3 regions of the Burkholderia contaminans genome follow, and region 2 is predicted to be linked to each of the others. Evidence: predicted binding sites of a transcription regulator. Region 2 holds the regulator's gene; each other region holds the start of a gene.

Region 1 (7,636 bases), 400 kb from region 2:
TGCATTGCCCGCCGCGTCGGTCGGCGTCCAGTTGAACGGCACGGTGCCGGCCGACTGCGCGCCCGCGTTGATCGTGTTCACCACGGTGCCCGCCGCGTTCTTCACGGTGATCGTCAGGTTCGACACCGAGCTCGCGAGCGACACGCCGAACGGCGACGCCGCGCCGCTCTTCACCGCGACCGCGTTGCCCGGCGCGAGCACGTTCGTGCCGATCAGCAGCGCGGCCTGCGTCTGCTGGCCGGCCGTGAGCTGCGAGGACAGCGACGTGAGCGACGTGTTCAGTTGCGCGATGCCGCTCACCGTGTTGATCTGCGCGAGCTGCGACGTCATCTGCGAGCTGTCGACCGGGCTGGTCGGATCCTGGTTCTGCAGCTGCGTGACGAGCAGCTTCAGGAACGTCGCCTGCAGGTCGCTCGCCGACGTGCCGTTGGTCGACACTTTGTTGGTGTTCATCGTGTCGGTCGGCAGGTTCGACACGTTGGTGCCGTTGCCGCCGATCGTCGTGCTGGAGGAAGTCATCCTGGGTGGCCTTGTTTCTGGACTGTCTGTAAGGTCGGTCGGCGCGGCTTACGAGCCGATCGTCAGCGTCTTGAGCATCAGCGTCTTCGCGGTGTTCAGCGTCTCGACGTTGGCCTGGTACGAGCGCGATGCCGAGATCATGTTCACCATCTCCTGCACCGGATCGACGTTCGGCATCTGCACGTAGCCGTTCGAATCGGCGGCCGGGTTCGACGGGTCGTAGGTCGACTTCATCGGCGACGGGTCGTCCATCACCTTCGTCACGCGCACGCCGCCCACGCCTTGGCCGGACGCGGTGCGCGCGCCGCCGATCGGGTCGGTCGCGAACACGACCTGCTTGGCCTTGTACGGCTTGCCGTCGGGGCCGGTCGCGCTGTCGGCGTTCGCCAGGTTCGACGCGGTGACGTTCAGGCGCTGCGACTGCGCGGACAGCGCCGAGCCGGCGACGCCGAAGATGTTCATCAACGAAGGCATGGAAGCTCCTTTTGCTCGGATTCGGACGCGGTGCGCGCCATCACTGGTTCGACGTGATCGCGGCGATCATCGCCTTGATCTGCTGGGTCATCACGGTCATCCCGGTCTGGTAGTGCAGCGCGTTGTTCGCGAACTGCACGCGCTCGACGTCGAGATCGACCGTGTTGCCGTCGAGCGCCGGCTGCAGCGGCATCCGGTATTGCGCACGGCCGTAGTCGTCCGACGGGCCGCCCGTCGGGATCAGCTTCGCGGTGCCGGCCATGTGGCCCGCCGCCGTCGACACCATCGACATCCCGTTCGTCACGCCGGCCGGCTGCGCCATCGGCAGTTGCGCCGCGTTGCTCGGCGCGAGGCCGCCGCCCGCCTGCTTCAGCGAGCGCGCGAGCGTCGACGCGAAATCGACGTCGCGGGCCTGGTAGCCGGGCGTGTCGGAGTTCGCGATGTTCGACGACAGCAGTTCCTGCCGGTAGGCGCGCACGTCCAGCGCCTGTCGGCCGAACGCGAATTCCGCATCGAGTTTGTCCAGCATGTGTGCGTCTCTCCGTATGAAGCGCTGCACGCCCCTCATGCCGGATGGCGACGCGAGAGGCTTTTTTCCATGACAGCGATGGTAGGCGTCGGACGCAACCGGCAATCGGGCGAATAACGCGGCAAAGGCCCCCTCTATTCATCGTTTGCGCGACCGCCCCGCTCCCTAGAATGCGAAGCGGAGCAACGGATCGGGGATACGGCGATGACTGGCAGCGCACTTCGCGAAAGGAACGGGCGGCTCACGCACGTCCGGCGTGCGTTTGCGCTCGCCGCGGCGCTGTGGATCGCCGCCCCGGCCGCGCACGCTGACGACGGGATGATCGTGATTCCCGGGCGCGGCGAGACGGCAGAAACCGCAATCGCGCACGCCAATGCAGCGAGCGGCGGGCAGTTCGGCGGGAATGCGGCGATGGCGCCGGGTGCGGGCCCGGCGCCGGACACGGGCGCGCAGCGAGCGGCGCGGGCGGGAGCGCGGGCGTCGCCGCCGGCGCGTCCGGTACCGGCTACGCGGCGCAACCGGCCGGCACGATGGTCGTGACGACCGTCCCGCCGCCGGCTCCTGCGCCAGCGCCGCGCCCTGTCTACGCAGCCGCCCGCATGAACGCTACAACCGGATATGGCGCGCCGCGCGCCGCCGATCCGAACGCGATCGCGACGGCCCGTGCCGCGTCGGCCGCACCGGCCCCGCGCGCCGCCCCGGTTTCCGCGAACCCGGCCCCGGCGGCCAATGCCGCCAACGCGGCCCAGCCCGCGACGCCGCCCGGCCAGCAGGATCCCGAGTCGATCCGCCGCGCAGCCCTCGCGTTCCTGCAGCAGCAGATCGCGGGCCTGCCCGGCAAGGCCACCGCGACGGTCACGACCGCGTTTCCGCGCGGGCTCGCCGCATGCACCACGCTCGAACCGTTCATGCCGACCGGCGCGCGCCTGTGGGGCCGCACGACGGTCGGCGTGACGCTGCGCGGGCGAGCGGCCGTGGACCGTCTACCTGCAGGCGAAAGTCACCGTGCAGGCCACCTACTACGTCGCCGCGCGCCAGATCGCGCCCGGCGAGCCGCTTTCCGCGGCCGACCTGGTCGCCCGCGACGGCGACCTGACGGTGCTCCCGCTCGCGGTGATCACCGATCCGGCGCAGGCGATCGGCGCGACCGCGCTCGCGCGCATCTCGGCCGGGCTGCCGCTGCGGCAGGACCTGCTGAAGAGCGCGGCGTCGGTGTCGGCCGGCCAGACGGTGCGGGTCGTCGCGGCCGGGCCCGGCTTCACGATTTCGGCCGAGGGCAGTGCGCTGGCGAATGCGGCACCCGGCCAGTCGGTGCGGGTGCGGATGGCAGCGGGCCAGATCGTCACGGCGATCGTCAAGGACGCCGGCACCGTGGAAATTCCGCTATAGGGACGGATCCAGCGGCAAGAATGTAAAGAATTGTTTATTCGGAGCATTTGGGGCTCGCGATGCTAAAGTTCGGGCCGACCCGGCCGTTATCTGGGTCAAACCGAACAGGAAACCCATCGTGAAGATCGATTCCACTCCGAACCCGAGCCCCCTGGCGCCGACCGGCAACGGCGCGACCCGTGCGCCATCCGGCACGGCCTCGTCTTCGTCCGCGCAGGCGGCCGATGCGGGGTCGACCGGCGGTGACACGAGCGTGAACCTGTCGGGTCTGTCCGGCCGGTTGCGCTCGGTATCCGCGTCCGGCAACGGCGATATCGACGCGGGCCTGGTCCAGTCGATCAAGGACGCGCTGAACAACGGCACGCTGACGATCGACGCGAACAAGATCGCCGACGGCGTATTGAATACCGCCCGAGAGCTGCTGCAGCAGCAGCGCCCGGGCAACTGAAGCCGGCCTCGCAAGGCCGGCCCCCCCGGTTTGCCGGCGCATTTACCCGCGCCGGCGCGACGAGCATGACGCGATGAGAGAAGAGCTGCTGGCCACGGTCAACGACGAACACGCGACGGTCGAGGCGTTCGCGTCCCTGCTCGCGTACGAGGAAAAGGCGCTGACGATGGCGCAGCCGCTCGAGATGCTGCCCGGAATCGTCGAGAAGAAAAGCGAGCTGATCGACCGGCTCGCGCAGCTCGAACGCACGCGCGACACGCAGCTTTCCGCACTCGGCTTTCCGGCCGGCAAGAAGGGGATGGACCAGGCCGCCGAGCGCGATGCCCGCCTCGCCGGCCGCTGGCAGTTGCTGCAGCAGTCCGCCGAACGCGCGCGCCAGGCCAATGCGAACAACGGGATGCTGATCCGGATCCGGATGGACTACAACGAGCGCGCGCTCGCGGTACTGCGCTCGGCGCCCGCGCCGGCCGGCGTCTACGGCCCCGACGGGCGCGTGTCGGCTCTCGCGCGCTGATACACTGACCGACCGGCGGCAGCGCCGCCACCGTACTTTCCGCATTGCGCCGCCATGCGCGGCATTTCACGTTTCGACAGACCGGGCCCGAGCCCGGCACTCACGGTCCCTTCCGATACACGGTCGCGCAGCCGCGCCGCCGTCCCGTCACAACAATCAGAAGAGGGCCGCATGCCATATTTCCGCATTCCGTTTTCATCCCGCGTCGCCGCTGTTTACGCTGTCGCCACGCTGGGCGCCGCGTTGACGCTCCCCGTCGCGCACGCCGCCAGCGCCGCGCCGCTGCCCACGCCGACGGGCGACATGGCGCTGTCGCCGGCCGGCCCCGACATCGTGCCGCCGGCCGCATCGAGCTCGGCAGGCGCCGCGCCGCGCGCGTCGCGCCGCGGATCCGACACCTACACGTACCTGCGCTGCTGGTACCGGATCGACGCGGATCCGCTGAAGCCGGCCGCGACCTACGAATGGGCGCGCAATCCCGCCGGCGGCGACTGGTATCGCGTGTCCGGGTACTGGTGGGCCGACGGCATCACGCAGTGGAAGAACATGTTCTACAGCACGACGACGCAGGACACGCTCGCCGACGTGTGCCGCAAGACGCTGGCCGCGAAGGGCATCAAGTCCGACCTGGTGCAGGCGGTCGCGGCGAACAACGCGCTGTCGTTCAACTACACGGTGTGGACCATCGACGCCGCGCAGCAGGACGCGCGCGTCAACAAGCTGATCGTGTTCGGCGACAGCCTGTCCGACACGCAGAACATGTTCAACGCGAGCCAGTGGAAGCTGCCGAACGGCACGAGCTGGCAGGCGGGGCGCTTCAGCAACGGCCCGGTGTGGGCCGAATATCTCGCGAACGCGCTGCGGCTGCCGTTCTACAACTGGGCGATCGGCGGTGCGGCGACCGACCAGTACCTCGTGGTGCCGGGCCTCGTGCAGCAGATCGACTCGTGGCGCGAATACATGGATCGCGCGCCGGACTACCGGCCCGCCAACACGCTGTTCGCGGTGTTCGCGGGCGGCAACGACCTGGTGAACTACGGGCGCTCGCCCGAGCAGGCGGCGAATGCGGTGCGCGACAGCCTCGAGCGGCTCGCCGCGGTCGGCGCGACGCGGATCCTGCTCGTCGCGCTGCCGGACGTGTCGCGCGCGCCGGTGTTCGCGACCCGCACCGACACCGCGAGCGTCGCCGCGCAGGTGAAGGACTACAACCGGCGCCTCGCGGACGCGGCCGCCGCGCTGCGCGCCCGCTACGGCGCGACGCTGCGGCTCGAGGTATTCGACGCGTATGCGCTGTTCGACGACCTGCTGAGCCACCCGGCCCAGTACGGTTTCGACGACGCGAAGCGTTCGTGCCTCGACATCCCGAAGCCGTCGTCGCTCACCTACGTGAGCGCGCAGACGCCGCGTGCGGACTGCCGCGATCCGGCGCGCTTCGTATTCTGGGACACGCTGCACCCCACCACGCGCACGCATGCGTGGCTCGCCGAGCGGATCGCGCCGCTGGTGCGTGCGCGCCTGCTGAACTGACCGGCGCGGGCGGCAGTGCCTACAGCAGCGGACACGCGGTGACCTGCGTGCCGCGCTCCACGCACAGCCGCTCGTAGTCGCGCAGGTACGCGCGCTCGTCGTCGTCCAGCAGGTCGAGATCGATCAGGTCCCAGTCGTAGCCGACCGTCACGATGTTCTCGAACGTGACGGTATCCGGCTGCGCGTCGTCCCGGTGGATGATCACGATGTTCTCGATCCGCACGCCGCCCTTGCCCGGCACGTAGATGCCCGGCTCGACCGAAACCACCGCATTGGGCACGAGCCCGTACTTCGCGCCCGGCGCGAACCGCACGCCGCCCTCGTGCACGTGAATCCCGACGCCGTGCCCGGTGCCGTGACCGAAATCGTGGCCGTGGTCGCGGCACACCTGCCGCACGAGCGCATCGACGTCGCCGCCCTTCGCGGTGCTCGGGAAGCGTGTGACGAGCCCCTTGATGCAGGCCTTCAGCGCGACCGTGTAGATCTCGCGCTGCCACGGCTGCGCGACCGTCTCCGGCCGGGTCCGGCGCAGTACCACACGCGTGCAGTCCGTCGCGAAGCCCGCTTCGTAGTACGCGCCGCTGTCGAGCAGCACGAGTTCGCCTTCCGTCAGCTCGACGTCGGCGCTCGCCGCGGTGTAATGCGCGAACGCGCTGTTCGCGCCGTTCGCCGCGATCGACGGAAACGTCAGCGCCACCGCCGAGCGTGCGCCGTACGCGTCGTTGATCGTGCGCGCCAGGTCGTATTCGGTGTGGCGCACGCCCGGCTCGCCGGCCTTCGCCCAGCGCATCGTCTCGGCGATCGCCGCGGAGCTGCGCGCGAACGCGTCGCGGAACCGGTCGAGCACCGCCGGCGTCTTGCTGGCCCGCATCGCCTCGACCGGGTTGAAGTCGGCCTGCCGCGCATGCGGCCACGCGCGCTTCACCGCGTCGACGAGCGCGCAGTTCACCGATTCGAAGCCGTAGCACACGTGCTCGACGTCGAACTGCGCGAGAAAGCGCTCGAGCGCCGCGACATCGCGCCGGATCACGTGCAGCGCCGGATACGACGCGAGCGTGACCTCGCAGCGGTCGCAGCCTTCCGGCAGGAACAACGCCACCTGGCCGCCGACCGCGAACAGGAAGCCGAGGTGCGACGACGCATTCGGAATGTGATAGCCGCGGCTGTTCAGCAGATACGCGAGATCGTCCGACGCGCAGGTGAAGAACGCGGTCTTGCCGTCCGGCGCGCCGGTATGCGCGGCGAGCTGGCGGTTCAGCGTGTCGAGGTTCTGCGCGACGCTCAGGCCGGTCGCCGCTTCCGGCACTTCGAAGATCGGCCGCTCGACGACCCAGCCCGGCAGCGCGATCGCACGATCGATCTCCCGGTCGGCGAGGCTCGTCCAGTCGAGCGACGCGGCCTGCGTCTGCTCGAACAGGCGATCGCGCTGCGCGACGCTGATCCGCCGCGCGTCGTAGCCGACCCGCGCGAGCCGGCTGCCGTGCGCGACCAGCCAGTCGGCCATCGCCTGCCAGATCGTCACGTTCATCCCGAGCTTCTCGATGCGCACGCGCGCCGGATCGCACTGCTGCTCGGCCTGCAGGTGATAGCGGCCGTCGACGAACAGCACGAACGGGGGCAGATCGAGCGCCTGCGCGGTCGCCGCGCTCAGGAAGATCCCGCAGCCGGCCGAGCCGTCGAAACCCGACACCGCGTAGCGCGGATTGTTTGGGAGCGGCAGGTACTCGGTCACGTATTCGTCCTGCGACGTGACCAGCACCGCGTCGAGCCGCGCGGCATCGAGCAGGCGCGACAGGCCCGCCTGCGTGTCGACGACGGACGCGTCGTACGGGGGAAGGCCGGAGAAGCTGTATTTCAGTCGATCGATCATCGGAAGCCCGTTATGCATTGTTGTCGGCGGCCGGCGGTGACGCGGCGGGGGTGCAGGCCCGAGGCAGGCCTGATGCGGCACGGCGCCGCTGCGGGTGGACGTTCGGCCCGGCGCGGCACGGCGCCGGACCGCCGTGCCGTTCCGGCAGCAGGTCCTTAAAAAAATTTTCGTCCCACTTAACTTTTTTTGATACGCGCGACAGAATCTAGAGCACGTCGAAATTGAGGTCAAGCTCAAATTTTCGTAGGGCTAAAATCGGCGCGGCGCCTGCGCATCCCGGCACAACGGGAATTCGTCCGGCGATGCTGCGCGGTACAATTCGCCGTCCCGACGGCCGTGCTTCGGGCGATGCGCGAAAATCACCGT
Region 2 (7,636 bases):
CGTGCGCACGGCACCGCGGCAGCGGCGCACCGGATCAGTAGCGGTAGTGGTTCGGCTTGAACGGGCCGTCCTTCTGCACGCCGATGTACGAAGCCTGCTCGTCCGACAGCACGGACAGGTTCGCGCCGATGCGCGCCAGGTGCAGGCGTGCGACCTTTTCATCGAGGTGCTTCGGCAGCACGTACACCTTGTTCTCGTACTCGTTGCCGCGCACGAACAGCTCGATCTGCGCGAGCGTCTGGTTCGCGAACGAGTTCGACATCACGAACGACGGGTGGCCGGTCGCGCAGCCGAGGTTCACGAGGCGACCTTCCGCCAGCAGGATCACACGCTTGCCGTCCGGGAAGATGATGTGGTCGACCTGCGGCTTGATGTTTTCCCACTGGTACTGGCGGGTGGACGCGACGTCGATTTCCGAGTCGAAGTGACCGATGTTGCAGACGATCGCGTTGTGGCGCATCGCCTTCATGTGATCGTGGTTGATCACGTGGTAGTTGCCGGTGGCCGTCACGAAGATGTCGGCCTTGTCGGCCGCGTATTCCATCGTCACGACGCGGTAGCCTTCCATCGCCGCCTGCAGTGCGCAGATCGGGTCGATTTCGGTGACCCACACGGTCGCGCCCAGGCCGCGCAGCGATTGCGCGCAGCCCTTGCCCACGTCGCCGTAGCCCGCGACGACCGCGACCTTGCCCGCGATCATCACGTCGGTCGCGCGCTTGATGCCGTCGACCAGCGATTCACGGCAGCCGTACAGGTTGTCGAACTTCGACTTCGTGACCGAATCGTTCACGTTGAACGCCGGGAACGGCAGGCGGCCGTCCTTTTCCATCTGGTACAGGCGGTGCACGCCGGTCGTGGTTTCTTCGGTCACGCCCTTGATGTGCGCGAGGCGCGTCGAGTACCAGGTCGGGTCGGCGTCGAGATGCTTCGCGATCGACTTGTACAGCGCGACTTCTTCCTCGTTGGTCGGCTTCGCGATCACCGAACGGTCCTTCTCGGCCTTCGCGCCGAGGATCAGCAGCAGCGTTGCGTCGCCGCCGTCGTCCAGGATCATGTTCGCGAATTCGCCGTTCGGCCATTCGAAGATGCGGTGCGAGAATTCCCAGTATTCGTCGAGCGATTCGCCCTTGAACGCGAACACCGGCGTGCCGGCTTCGACGATCGCGGCAGCAGCGTGGTCCTGCGTCGAGAAGATGTTGCACGAGGCCCAGCGGACGTCCGCGCCGAGCGCCTTCAGCGTCTCGATCAGCACGCCCGTCTGGATCGTCATGTGCAGCGAACCGGCAATGCGCGCGCCCTTCAGCGGCTGCTGTGCCTTGTATTCGTCACGGATCTGCACGAGGCCCGGCATTTCGGTCTCGGCGATGTTCAGTTCCTTGCGGCCCCAGCCGGCCAGCGCCATGTCGGCGACGACGTAATCGTGGGTAGCTTTGGAATCGATAATGGCGTTCATCACGCCCTCCTTTCTAAAAAGTTTCTAGATTGGTGACGTGAGCGCCGTTCAGGAAGCGGGGCCGAAGCGGTTGTGCCGCACGGCTGCTTGGTGAAGCCTTCCGAGCCTGGCGGACACAGAGTGGTCCGTCGCAACGCTCCTCGGAAAGCGGAGAGGATTGTAGCAAATCGGCGCGCTGAATGCGCAAGCACGGCGCACATACGGTGCGTACCCGGCACAAGCGCGCGCCGTCGGCGCGCGTGGCCGTCAGGAAAGGGTCAGGACTCCGCGCCGACCCACGCCTGTTCGCGCAGCCGTGCGCGCAAGCGCGCGACGGCCTGGCTGTGCAGCTGGCACACGCGCGATTCGCTTACTTCGAGCACCGCGCCGATCTCGCGCAGATTCAGACCCCGTTCGTAATACAGCGACATCAGCAGCTTCTCGCGCTCCGGCAGGCGCTCGATCGCCTCGACGAGCGCTTCGCGCAGGTGCTCGTCGAGCAGCGCCGACAGCGGATCGGCGTGATCGACGCGATAGCGGTCGAGGAACGGCTCGTCGTCGGCCGCGCGGTCGAAATCCTCGTAGTAGATCAGCTGGCTGCCGTGCAGGTCCTGCAGCATCCCCTGGTATTCGTCGAGCGGCATGTTCAGGTGCTGCGCGATCTCGGTCTCGCTCGCCGAGCGGCCGAGATGCTGCTCGACCTGGTGCACCGCGTGCTCGACCTCGCGCGACGTCTTGCGCAGGCTGCGCGGCAGCCAGTCGTTGCTGCGCAGTTCGTCGAGCATCGCACCGCGGATACGCTGGGTCGCGTAGGTCTCGAACTGCGCGCCCTGGTCCTCCTTGTAGCGGCCGGCCGCGTCCATCAGGCCGATCATGCCGGCCTGGATCAGGTCGTCGAGGTCGACGCTCGCCGGCATCTTCGCGACGAGCTGCAGCCCGAGGCGTCGCACGAGCGGCGCATACTGCGCGAGCACGTCGGCCTGGGACATCTTTCCTTGAGCGTTGTACATCATGGCTCTCTCCTTCCGATGGCGCTCACGCGGCGTGTGCCGCGCCCGCCTCATACGACGGCTTGCCGCCCGCGTGCACGGCGCGGCCCGCACCCGCACCCGCACCCGCACCCGAACCCGAACCCGGGCGCATCGGCCAGTACAGCAGGTCGGCGGCGATCTGCCGGTAGTCCCGCGCGGCGGGCGACGACGGGAACGCGTCGACCGCGGCGCGCGTCAGCTCGCGTGCATGCTCGACGAGCGGATCGGCGCTCACGCAGCCCGCGTCGGCGATCGACACGGTCAGGTAGCGGCTCGCGACGCCCGCGAGGTTGTCGAACGCGACCTTCGCGTCCGCATGACTGCCGACGTGATTGGTCAGCACGCGGAACTGCGCGAACGCATGCGCGAAATGCAGCCGCTTCATGTATGCATACGCCTCGGTGATCGCCTGTGCGGCGACCCGCGTGACGACCAGCACGTCGTGCGCTTCGCGTGCGAGCGCCGATAACGAGCCGTCGGCGCCGAGCTGCGCGTCGACGAGGACGATGTCGGCCGGCCCGTCGATGAAATCGCTCAGCTGCGCATCGGTGTAGCCGGTACGCGCGAGCCGCGCCGCGGCGCACAGGCCGAAGCCGGCCGCGACCCGCATGCGCTCGCCGTCGCGCAGCCACGCGCCCGCCAGCGTCGCGCTGGCCGAATGCACGTCGGCTCGCTCGTCGACGACGAGCACATCCTTGCCGAGCGACGCGAGCGCCGCCGCCAGGTTCACGACGGTGGACGTGCAGCCGACACCCGCCGGCCCGCCCGCCACCGCGACGATGCGTGATGCGCGCCCGGCCAGCAGGCGCCGCAGCCCTTCGGCCTGGTCGATGATTCGTTTATCCAAATCGCACCTCGTGAAGCTCGGCGGTGGAACGTGCGGTCAGTGCGGAAAGCAGCGTCGGCATGTCCTCGTCTTGCGGCACGAAGGGCGAGCCGTCGCGCGGGACACAGAACGCGCTCTTCAGCAGGAATTTGGTCGAGGCGACGTACAGGTTCTCCGGCACTTTCTGGCCGGTCGACACGTAGTGGATCGGCAGCTTGTAGCGGATCACCGTGTCGAGCACGCCGCCGAGGTGGGTCGCCTCGTCGAGCTTCGTGAGGATGCAGCCGGCCAGGTCCGGATGCTCGCCCGCGCTGCGGTACGCCTGCACGACTTCGTTGAGCGTGTCGCCGTGGCTCGTCGCGTTGAGCAGCAGCAGGCGCTGCACCGGCGCGTTCGCGCCGTGCAGCATCGCGATCTGGTCGGATACCGCGCGGTCGCGCTGGCTCATGCCGATCGTGTCGATCAGCACGATGTGCTTGTTGCGCAGCTCGGACAGCGCGAGCGCGAGGTCGCCCGCATCCTTCACCGCGTGCACCGGCACGCCGAGGATCTTGCCGAAGATGCGCAGTTGCTCGTGGCCACCGATCCGGTAGCTGTCGGTGGTCAGCAGCGCGACCTTGCTCGCGCCGAAGCGCATCACGCAGCGTGCGGCCAGCTTCGCGGTGGTGGTCGTCTTGCCGACGCCCGTCGGCCCCATCAGCGCGAACACGCCGCCGCGCTCCATCAGCGCATCTTCGCTGTCGAGCACCGGCAGGTTCGACGCGAGCACCGACTGCGCCCATTCGGCGGCCTGTTCGAAGGTCTGCGCGCCGTCGCCGGCCGGCATGTTGTCGACCAGCATCCGCACGAGCTGCGCGGAGAAACCGGCCGCGAACAGGTGCTTCGTCAGCGCGCCGTGCACGGCGCTGCGACGCTGGCGGTCGTGCCACATCAGGCTGTCGAACTGCTCCGCCATCATCCCGCGCAGTTCGCCGAGCTCCTGCATCACCGTATCGTTGACGATCCGCTCGATGCGCGACTTCACGGCGTCGGCCACCGCGGCGGCCGCGTCGGCGGACAGGCGCGTGCGCTCGGCCGCCTTCGCGGCATGCGCGGCGCTCGGGTTCGTGTCGGGCGCACGGGTGGCGGCGGCCGGCATCCGGCGTTCGGCGTCGCGCACGATGTCGCGTGCCCAGTTGGGCGGCGTCGCGCTCGCGGCGGCCTGCGGGGCAGGCGCGCTCGCTTGCGGCGCGGCTGGCGTCGCCTGCGCACGCGCTATCAGCGCGTCGCGCTGCTGCGTCAGGCGCTTCGCGTGCTCGACGAGCCACGGCGCGGGTTCGGAGGCGGCGGCCGGAGCGGGAGCGGCGGAAGACGGCGCTGCCGCGGCCGGCGCTTCGTCATCGATCGCCGAAGGTTGCGCCGTCGCCTCGTCCGCGTCGGCGCTTGCGCCGAACACCGACGAGAACACATCCGGCAGCCCGCCTTCGCCTGCTGCATACGGATTGACCGTCGGGCGGCCCAGCGCCGCGCCCGGGCGCGACACGATGCCCGGCACGGCGGCAGCCGGCACCGATTCCGGCATGCGCGACGCAGCGATGCGCGGGCGCGCCGCGGCCGGCGGCGTCACGGCGGCCGGTCCGAATCCGCCAGGGCGACGATTTCCACGCTGCCGTCATCGAGCGTGCGGTTCGACAGCACGACCGCGTCGGCGCCGAGCGCCTCGCGCACGAGACGAAGTGCGTCGCGGCTCGTTGCGCCGGTGAATTTGCGAATGTTCAAGCGGAACCCCCGATGACGTTAACGACTTTGATCGTGCGTGTGTCCGGCACTTCGGCATACGACAGCACTTTCAATTGCGGCAGGCTGCGGCGCAGGAAACGCGCGAGCATCGCGCGCAGCGCGTGCTGCACCAGCAGCACGGGCGGCAGCCCGAGATTCTGTTGACGCAGCATCGCCTGTTGCGTGCCGGTCAGAAGGTTGTGCGCGAGGCCGGGTTCGAGGCCCGGGTTCGCGCCGGTGGCGAGCGCCTGCGACAGCACGCGCTCGAGATTCGAGTCGAGGCCCATCACCTGCATCTCGCCGGCACCCGGATACCACTGCTGCGTGATCGCGCGGCCGAGCGACAGCCGCACCGCGGCCGTGATCTCGAACGCATCGCCGCGGCCCGCATGTTCGGACACGGCTTCGAGGATCGTGCGCATGTCGCGGATCGGCACGCCTTCCTCGAGCAGGTTCTGCAGCACTTTCTGCAGCGTCGTCAGCGAAATCGTCTTCGGCACGAGGTCCTCGACGAGCGACGGCGCGTCCTTGCCGGTGTGCTCGACGAGCGACTGCACCTCCTGGCGGCCGAGCAACTCGGCCGCGTGCTGGACGACCAGATGGTTCAGGTGCGTCGCGACGACCGTGCTCGCGTCGACCACCGTATAGCCGTACACCTGCGCCTGTTCGCGCATCGCGACGTCGATCCACACGGCCGGCAGCCCGAACGCGGGATCCTGCGTGACGGCGCCCGGCAGCGCAGCCGTCACCTGGCCCGGGTTGATCGCGAGCCACTGGCCCGGGAACACTTCGCCGACGCCGATCTCGACGCCCTTCAGCGCGATCCGGTACGCGTTCGGCCGCAGCTCGAGGTTGTCGCGGATATGGATCACCGGCGGCAGGAAGCCGATTTCCTGCGCGAATTTCTTGCGGATGCTCTTGATGCGCTTGAGCAGTTCGCCGTCGCTGTTCTTGTCGACGAGCGGGATCAGGCGGTAGCCCACTTCCAGCCCGAGCGGGTCGATCAGCTGCACGTCGTCCCAGGTCGCCTCGTGGCTGTCCGACGGCAGCACCGCGGGCGGCGCGATGTCGGTCAGGTCGCCGGCCGCCTTGCGGGCCGCTGCGCGCTTGGTCTGCGTGCGGGCCAGCCAGATCGCGCCGCCGCCGAGTGCGAGGAACGCGAAGTGCGGCATGCCCGGGATCAGCCCCATCAGCACGATGATCGCGCCGGTGATGTTCAGCACGCGCGGGTTCGTGAACAGCTGGCCGGTGATCTGCGTGCCGATGTCCTCGTCGGTCGCGACGCGCGACACGATCACGCCGGCCGCGGTCGAGATCACCAGCGACGGGATCTGCGCGACGAGGCCGTCGCCGATGGTCAGCAGCGTGTAGTTGGTGCCGGCCGCGGCAAACGACATGTCGTGCTGGACCATCCCGACGATCAGCCCGCCGATCACGTTGATCGCCATGATGATCAGGCCGGCGATCGCGTCGCCGCGCACGAACTTCGACGCGCCGTCCATCGACCCGTAGAACTCGGCTTCCTGCGACACGGCCAGGCGGCGCTTGCGCGCCTGCTCTTCGTTGATGAGGCCCGCGTTCAGGTCGGCGTCGATCGCCATCTGCTTGCCGGGCATCGCGTCGAGCGTGAAGCGCGCGGACACTTCGGCGATCCGCCCCGCGCCCTTCGTGATCACCATGAAGTTGATGATCATCAGGATCACGAACACGACGATGCCGACCGCGAAGTTGCCGCCGACCAGGAAGTGGCCGAACGCCTCGATCACCTGGCCGGCCGCGTCCGGGCCCGTGTGGCCTTCGAGCAGCACGACGCGCGTCGATGCGACGTTCAGCGACAGGCGCAACAGCGTCGAGAACAGCAGCACGCTCGGGAACGCCGCGAAGTCGAGCGGCTTCATCGTGTACATGCTGACGAGCAGCACCATCACGGACAGCGCGATGTTGAACGTGAACAGCAGATCCAGCAGCATCGGCGGCAGCGGCAGGATCATCATCCCCAGGATCATGCAGATGAGGATCGGGCCCGCGAGCGCGCGCAGGTTGGTACCCGCGAGCACGTTCGGACGCTTCGCGAACAGGCCGGTCGGGGTGCTCATGCCGTGCCTCCCTTGCCGAGCGTGTCTTCCTGTTCTTCGCGCTCGTCTTCGGCGGACACCGACGCGCCCTTGTCGAGCTCGGCCGGCACTTCCAGATCGACCGGCATCGCCGGGAACGCGCCGCCTTCCGAACGGAAGCGCTTGAGCTGGTAGACCCACGCGAGCACTTCGGCGACGGCCGAGTACAGCGAGCCGGGAATCTCGCGTTCGAGTTCGACGTTGTGATACAGCGCACGCGCGAGCGGCGGCGCTTCGAGCAGCGGCACGTTGTGTTCGGCCGCGAGTTCGCGGATGCGCGCGGCGACGAGGTTCACACCTTTCGCGACGACCTTCGGCGCGCGCATCTCGCCGTCCGTGTATTGCAGCGCGACGGCGAAGTGCGTCGGGTTCGTCACGACCACGTCGGCCTTCGGCACGGCCGCCATCATCCGGCGGCGCGCGATCGCACGCTGCTGCTGGCGGATCCGCCCCTTCACGTGCGGATCGCCTTCGT
Region 3 (7,636 bases), 930 kb from region 2:
AGATCGTTGGTGAGGTTCGTGCCGACGCCGAACGCGAGCTTGCAGCGGCCACGGAAACGTTCGTACAACTGCATGACCTTCGGGATATCGAGCGCGTCCGAGAACACGAGCACCTTGGTACGCGGGTCGCAACGGTTCGTCTCGTAATGGCGCAGCATCCGCTCGCCCCATTCGAACGGATCGCCCGAATCGTGGCGTGCGCCGTCGAACAGCTTGCAGAAGTACATGTCGAAGTCGTTCAGGAATGCATCCATCCCGTAGACGTCCGACAGCGCGATCCCGAGGTCGCCGCGGTATTCCTTCGCCCACATCTCGAAGCCGTAGATCTGCGAATCGCGCAACCGCGGGCCGAGCGCCTGGCAGGCCTGCAAGTACTCGTGCGCCATCGTGCCGAGCGGCGTGATGCCGTGCTTCATCGCATACAGCACGTTGCTCGTGCCCGCGAACTGCGGGCCGAGGCCGTCGCGCAGCGTGAGCGCGACCTCCTCGTGCCAGACCTTCGAGAAGCGCCGGCGCGTGCCGTAGTCGGCGATCTTGCAATCGGCGAATTCGGGCTTCGCACCGAGCAGCTTGATCTTCTCGCGCAGCCGCTCGCGGCCTTCGCGATAGTCGGGCTCGCGCTGGGTATTGCGGAAATACACTTCGTTGACGATCGCGAGCACCGGGATCTCGAACAGGATCGTGTGCAGCCACGGCCCCGTGATCTCGATGTCGATTTCACCATTGCCCTTCGGCGACGGCGTGATCGAGATGTACTTCTCGTTCAGGTGGAACAGCGCGAGGAAGTCGACGAAATCGCTCTTGATGAAACGCATCCGCCGCAGGTAGTCGAGTTCGACGTCGGAAAAACGCAGCGCGCACAGGCCGCGCACCTCGTCGCGGATCTCGTCGATGTACGGCACGAGATCGACGCCGGGCGTGCGGCACCGGAAACGGTATTCGACGCTTGCAGCGGGGAAGTGATGCAGGACGACCTGCATCATCGTGAACTTGTAGAGATCCGTGTCGAGCAGCGAAGTGATGATCATGATTGCGGCACCGCCAATATCGTGACAGGGCCTCGGCGCACCGCGCGCCGCCCGGTCTGCCGGCCATGTTACCCGAATGCGGGCCCGACCATCGTGAAACCGCCTGCCGCCCTGCTGCGGTCGCGTGCCCGTTCCTGCGTACGGAACACGCACTGCCGCTGGTGCGCCCCTTCGGCGCGCGCCGGAGGCGCCCCATAAACTAATCACGAAACGATATAAGCCGGATAGCCGACCACGCCATGCGGGTTTTGCGCTTCAGTTACAATGCCGGTTTTGGCGCAAACGCCACCCCATATATACCGCCAAGCAGGAGCGTTTTAATGACTCACGTTGTGACCGAAGGCTGCATCAAGTGCAAATACACGGATTGCGTGGATGTGTGCCCGGTGGATTGCTTCCGTGAAGGTCCCAACTTTCTCGCCATCGATCCGGACGAGTGCATCGACTGCGCCGTGTGCGTCGCCGAGTGCCCGACCAATGCGATCTATGCCGAAGAAGACGTTCCGGGCGACCAGCAGCAGTTCACCGCGCTGAACGCCGAGCTGGCGAAGGACTGGCCGTCGATCACGAAGACCAAGCCGGCACCCGCCGACGCGGACGAGTGGAAGGACGTGCAGGACAAGCTGCACCTGCTCGAGCGCTGATCGCGCAGCGGCCGCAAAAAATTTTGTGCGCCGCGGCTCAAAAGTATTGACGACCTGATCAACGCTCCATATAATCTCGTTTCTCTGCTGTTGTTGTTTGTTCCCCGATAGCTCAGTCGGTAGAGCGCCGGACTGTTAATCCGTAGGTCCCTGGTTCGAGCCCAGGTCGGGGAGCCAAAAACGCAAAGGCCCGTTGAAAGTGGACGGGCTTTTTGCTGGTAGACAAACAAGCATGCAGATGTACCGATTTATTCCCCGATAGCTCAGTCGGTAGAGCGCCGGACTGTTAATCCGTAGGTCCCTGGTTCGAGCCCAGGTCGGGGAGCCAAATAGCGAAAGGCCCGTCATTCGACGGGCCTTTTGTTTTTCCGGACCGCCATTCGGCTTTCATCGCCAGGCCCGTGCACATGCTAGAGTCTCTGTCCCGCATTCGCATCCGGTTCCATCGATGAAGCACCGCCTCCTGAGCTCAGCCCCCTTCGCCCTCCTGCTTTCCGCGTTCGCCGCGGCACCGCTCGCGCACGCGGAGGAAGTCGGCAGCGTCAACACCCACTTCCGCGTCACGGGCTCCGATCGCGTGGTCGTCGAGGCGTACGACGATCCGGTCGTGAACGGCGTGACCTGCTACGTGTCGCGCGCCCGCACCGGCGGGATCAAGGGCACGCTCGGCGTCGCCGAGGATCCGAGCGAAGCGTCGATCGCATGCCGGCAAGTCGGCCCGATCAGCTTCAAGGAGCCGCTCAAGCAGCAGACCGACGTGTTCAGCGAGCGCATGTCGTTCATCTTCAAGACCCTGCACGTCGTGCGCGTGGTCGACACCAAGCGCAACACGATCGTCTACCTGACCTACAGCGACCGCATCGTCAGCGGCAGCCCGAAGAACGCCGTCACCGCGGTACCGATGCCGGCCGGCACGACGATTCCGGTCAAGTAAAGCCCGCGCCTGCCGGGCGCGCGAGCGATACACTGCCAATTCGACCGCTTCCGCGCCCGATCATGTCCGCCACCCGCCTTCCCGACTCCGCACGCTACTGGCGCACGCCGCTGCTGCCGGACGCGGACCTCCTCACGGCCACCTATCGCGATCACGCTTTCGCCCCCCACTGGCACGACGCGTACACGATCCCCGTGATTCTCGAAGGTGCGGAGCGCTTCACCTATCGCGGCAGCGGCTATGTCGCCGAAACCGGCTCCGTGCCCGTCATCAATCCCGGCGAGGTGCATACGGGGTCGCGCGCGGCCGATGAAGGCTGGTGCTATCGCGTCAGCTACATACCGGTCGAATTCATTCACGAACTCACCCGTGCGATCGCCGGCCGCCCACAGGATGCACCGTGGTTTGCACCCGGCGTGATTCGCGACGCCGATCTTGCGGCCCGGCTCACGCTGGCGCACCGGATGATGGAGGCCGGCAGCGCGCGCGCACTGCCCCTGCAGACGCACGGGCAGCCGGCTCATGATCCGGCGAGCGGCGAGCGCATCTACGATCCGCTCGCCGCCGAAACGGCGACGCTCGACGCGTTGTCGACGCTGATCGTGCGCCATGCCGACGCACTGCCGCGACCGGCTCCGCTCGCAGCGGACGAACCGCGCGTCGACGTGATGCGCGAGCGTCTCGCCGCCGATCTCGTGTGCCCGGTGACGCTCGACGAGGTCGCGCGGGCAGCCGGCCTGTCGCCGTTCCACGCGGCGCGCCTGTTCACCCGCACGACCGGCATGCCGCCGCATGCGTGGCGCAACCAGTTGCGCTTGCAGCGCGCGCTGGCGCCGCTGCGCGCGGGCGTGCCCGTCGCCGACGTCGCGGCGGCCAGCGGCTTCGTCGACCAAAGCCACTTCACACGACATTTCAAACGCATGTTCGGCGTGCCGCCCGGGCACTGGCAGGCGAGCTGACGCACAGCGTCCGGCCCGCCACCGCGATACCGCTCCATCCCGGAAGCGCAAGAACATACAAGCGGGCACATCCCGTGCTCGCTATCCTCCAGTTCATGGAGGAGCCCCTTTTGAAACCGATACCCGCAGCGCCTGCCCGCCGCGCATTGAACGAATGGCTCGACGGTGCACGCGACACGATCCCGATGATGATCGGCGCCGCCCCGTTCGGCGTGATTTTCGGCACGCTCGTTGGCGGCGGCCCGCTGGCCGCATGGCATGGCGCGCTGATGTCGCTCGCCGTGTTCGCGGGCTCCGCGCAGTTCATCGCGCTCGGCCTGATCGCGGGCAGCGCGAGCTTCGTCGTCGTGCTCGCGACCACGCTGATCGTGAACCTGCGCCACCTGCTGTACAGCGCAACGCTCGCGCCCTATGTCGCACACCTGCCGCTGCGCTGGCGTGCGACGCTCGGCGCGCTGATGACCGACGAGGTGTTCGCGGTCGCCTATGCGCACTACCGGCATTTCCCGCCGGGCACGATCGGCCCCCACTACTTCTTCGGCTCGGGGCTCGCGATGTACCTGAACTGGCAGGTCTGGACACTCGCCGGCATCGGCTTCGGCGCGGCATTTCCCGGTCTGCAGTCGCTCGGTCTCGATTTCGCGATGGCGGCGACCTTCATCGCGATCGTCGTCCCGCAACTCGGCACGCTGCGCTATTTCGCGGCAGCCGTGACAGCCGGCACGCTCGCGTACTTCTGGCAGGGCTGGCCGTACAAGCTCGGGCTGCTTGGCGCGGTCGCCGCCGGCGTCGCGGTCGGCGTCGCGCTCACGCTGCGGCACGAACGCACGCGCACCGGCTCGCGCACGGAGGCTGCATCGTGAGCTACGCGCTGCTGATTCTCGGGATGGCCGTCATCACCTACGCGATCCGCTCGACGCTGTTCCTTTTCGGCGAACGGCTGGCCTTCCCGCCGCTCGTGCGAACCGCACTCGGCTTCGTGCCCGTCACCGTGCTGACCGCGATCATCGTGCCGATGGTCGTTTCGCCGCACGGCGGCACGGCCGAGCTGACCTGGCGCAATCCACAGCTCGTCGGCGCGCTCGCTGCCGTGCTCGTGTCGGCCGCCACCCGCCGCCCGCTCGTGACGATCGCAGTTGGGCTTGCGGTGTTCTTTTTCTGGCAAGGGATCGTGCTGCCCCACTGGCTGCCGGCCTGAGCACACGCTCGGTCGCGTGCGCTCAAGTTTCCGCCCGGCGCGCCGATATAGGGAATGAAGACCCGCCACCGGCCTCGGCGCGCACCGGTCAGTCGACGCTGCGCCCGTCCCGGTGCGCCGTGCCGGCCGCCGGCTTGCACGGGCCGCCATCGAGACGATTCATGGGCCAGATCACCCTTTCCCTCAAGGACGACACGCTCGAGTCCCTACGCAAGGACTACGACGCTTTCGTCCGCGTGTCGCTGAAACTCGACCCGCAGTTCGCGACGCCGTCGTTCGAGGATTTCCTGCGCGCCAAGCTGCTCGACAACATGGTGCCGCTGACCGAGCACGCGGTGCAGCGAATGCTGCAGGGCGGCCAGTACGCGTGGGCGAAACGCACGCTCGACAAGGAATTTCCGGACGTCGTCGCGATCCTGATGCGACAGGCCGGCGAATTCGGCTTCGGCTTCGCATCGCGCTCCGAATGGACCCCCGACGAACTCGCGAAGGCATGCCGCGACTGGGCGAAAGCGATCGTCGCCGAAGCGCAGGCCGAGCCGTCACTGATCGATCCGCTCGCCTCGCAGATCAAGGGGGCGGCGCAAGACATCCAGACGCTCGAGGAATTGATGCAGACGCCTGCGTGGCGGCTCGCGGAATCGCTGCGACAACGGGTCTACGAGGCCAAGCTCGCATGCGAGATGAGCGTCGGCAGCACCGCGCGCGACAAGCTCGGCGAACTGCGCGGGCTGCTGCGGCTCGGGCTCGCGCACGGCTCGTTCCAGAAGCAGGAAGCGCAGCAGATCATGGAGTACCTGCGGCTGCTGAAGCCGGAAATCTTCGTCGAGGAGCCGTACGACGTCTTCGCCCGCCTCGCCGCGTGGCTGCGCAGCGTATTCACCCCGGCTGCCGCGCGGCCGGCGCAGGGTCAGGGACAAGGGCAAAGCCAACGGCGGCCGTAACGGCGCGCCTGTTCGCATCGCTGGATGAAAGCGGCCCGGTTCGCGCAACGCGAACCGGGCCGTCGGATGGCCGCCGTCGCGACGCCCCGTCGACGACGAGCGTCGCGCGGCGCCGGCCATCGCTTACTGCGTGGCGCCCTGGGCAGATGCACCACCCTCCGCGCCGACCGACGCGCCGCCTTCGGTTGCTTCGCCGGCCTTCTCCTTGGCCGAGCCGACATGGCTCTTGGCCGACTTCGCGGCATGCTTCGTGTGCTTCTTGGCCGAGTGGACGGCCGACGACGTCGACTCCTTCGCACCATCGGCCGCCGCGCCGACCGCATCGGTTGCGCCGCCGACCGCATTGCCCGACGCGTTCGCGCCCGCACCGCCCTGCACGCCGGCACCGGCACCGGCACCCGCCGCCGGCGTCTGCGCCTGTACGCCGGCACCGGCGGCGCCCTGCACCGCCGTACCCGTCTGGGCAAATGCGGCCGAAGTGGCGAACGCCGTCAACGCGGCACCGATCAGCATCGTACGAATCTTGGACATGGCAATTCTCCTCAGGAAGTTGTGAGCCCGAACCGCAGCGATGCGGTCCGTCGCGTCCCCGCCGCAACACGCAGCAGGTACGACAGAAGACCCGCGGCCCGCGCGGCCGGTTCTCCAATCTCTCAGACTGTTACCCACCGTTTCATTTGCTGACGAATGGCTCACACTCCCTCACAACTGCAGGCGGCGGCCGGCCGCGCTCGCGCGCCGGCCCGCGGTGCCGTATGATGCGAGGCGATTCCTCCCGCGCTTTGCGCACCTTCTTCGTCATGCCCAATCTGGATTTCACGCTGACCGGCGAATACGTCGAGCTGCACAACCTTCTCAAGATCACCGGCCTCGCGGACAGCGGCGGCACCGCGAAGCTGATCGTCGCGTCCGGCGCGGTGAAAGTCGACGGCGCGGTCGAGCTGCGCAAGACCTGCAAGATCCGTGCGGGCCAGGTCGTCCTGCTCGGCGACACGCGCATTGCCGTGCGCGAAGCCTAGGCCCGACGGTTCCCCCTGCCTGCGACATGGCCATCGGCGCGCGCGTTCGACACCGTTCGAATAAAGCCGTAAGCTAACCGTCTCTCAAAATAAATACATATAGCGCGGGCCCGCACCCGCGCGAGCGCCCAATCCATGTCGCATTCCGGTCTTACGCGGACGGCCGCCGCGCCGCCGTCCCTGTCCAGTCATGCCGCCGATACCGCGCGCCTTGCCGCGCCGCTCGCGATCGCGCAGCTCTCGCAGATGGCGATGAGCGTCACCGACACAGTGCTGCTCGGCTCGCTCGGCCCCGATTCGCTCGCGGCGGGCGGCCTCGGCGCGAACTTCTTCTTCGTCATCGTGACTGTGCTGCAAGGCGTGCTGTCGTCGGTCAGCGTCAGCGTCGCGCACGCGCGCGGCGCCAAGGCCGACGAGCGCGTCCCGCACATCTACTGGACCGGCTTCGCGCTGTCCGTGCTGCTCGCGATTCCGGCCATCGTCGCGCTGTCGCTGTCCGAACCGATCCTGCTGATGTTCCACGAGCCGCCGCTGCTCGCCCATCACGTCGGCGAATACACCGGCATCCTGCGCTTCGCCGCGCTCGGCAGCCTGATCGGCGTCGGGCTGATGCGCGCGTTCCTGCCGGCAATCGGTGCGGCGCGCCGGCTGCTGTGGGTGTCGATCGGCGGCGTCGGCGTGAACGGCGTGCTGAACTACGGGCTGATCCACGGCGCGTTCGGGCTGCCGCGCCTCGGCTTTCTCGGTTCGGCCGTCGCGACGACGATCACGATCTGGCTGACCGCATTCGCCCTGATCTGGCTGCTGCACGGCCGCCAGCGCTTCCGCCATTTCGTCACGGCCGCACGCCCGAAGCTGCCGATGATGGGCGAACTGATCGGCATCGGCTGGCCCGTGGCGATCACGTACG

What was found. Region 2 encodes FliA, which starts transcription of late flagellar genes. Its sites were predicted from a motif close to CTAAAGTTTNNNNNNNNNNNGCCGNTA; they were not measured.
Region 1: a site for FliA is predicted at 2,974-3,000, ahead of flgM (flagellar biosynthesis anti-sigma factor FlgM). Genes of this name have one in related genera too.
Region 3: a site for FliA is predicted at 4,785-4,811, ahead of LXE91_RS10335 (DUF4088 family protein). Genes of this name have one in related genera too.

Annotation. Positions count from the first base shown of each region.
Region 1 is NZ_CP090640.1:879,806-887,441, forward strand. It holds gene LXE91_RS04140 (flagellar hook assembly protein FlgD) at 1-519, opposite strand, end outside; gene flgC (flagellar basal body rod protein FlgC) at 568-993, opposite strand; gene flgB (flagellar basal body rod protein FlgB) at 1,034-1,522, opposite strand; partial or broken gene flgA (flagellar basal body P-ring formation chaperone FlgA) at 1,727-2,911, shown strand; gene flgM (flagellar biosynthesis anti-sigma factor FlgM) at 3,030-3,359, shown strand; gene LXE91_RS04165 (flagella synthesis protein FlgN) at 3,433-3,873, shown strand; gene LXE91_RS04170 (SGNH/GDSL hydrolase family protein) at 4,045-5,400, shown strand; gene LXE91_RS04175 (M24 family metallopeptidase) at 5,420-7,270, opposite strand.
Region 2 is NZ_CP090640.1:1,279,213-1,286,848, reverse strand. It holds gene ahcY (adenosylhomocysteinase) at 35-1,453, opposite strand; S-adenosyl-L-homocysteine riboswitch at 1,486-1,601, opposite strand; gene LXE91_RS05960 (RNA polymerase sigma factor FliA) at 1,711-2,445, opposite strand; gene LXE91_RS05955 (nucleotide-binding protein) at 2,468-3,310, opposite strand; partial or broken gene flhF (flagellar biosynthesis GTPase FlhF) at 3,303-5,047, opposite strand; gene flhA (flagellar biosynthesis protein FlhA) at 5,044-7,143, opposite strand; gene flhB (flagellar biosynthesis protein FlhB) at 7,140-7,636, opposite strand, start outside.
Region 3 is NZ_CP090640.1:2,208,717-2,216,352, reverse strand. It holds gene pncB (nicotinate phosphoribosyltransferase) at 1-1,028, opposite strand, end outside; gene fdxA (ferredoxin FdxA) at 1,349-1,672, shown strand; tRNA gene LXE91_RS10365 (tRNA-Asn) at 1,774-1,849, shown strand; tRNA gene LXE91_RS10360 (tRNA-Asn) at 1,925-2,000, shown strand; gene LXE91_RS10355 (CreA family protein) at 2,121-2,606, shown strand; gene LXE91_RS10350 (AraC family transcriptional regulator) at 2,669-3,565, shown strand; gene LXE91_RS10345 (AzlC family ABC transporter permease) at 3,751-4,428, shown strand; gene LXE91_RS10340 (AzlD domain-containing protein) at 4,425-4,763, shown strand; gene LXE91_RS10335 (DUF4088 family protein) at 4,925-5,707, shown strand; gene LXE91_RS10330 (hypothetical protein) at 5,831-6,238, opposite strand; gene LXE91_RS10325 (RNA-binding S4 domain-containing protein) at 6,508-6,726, shown strand; gene norM (multidrug efflux MATE transporter NorM) at 6,862-7,636, shown strand, end outside.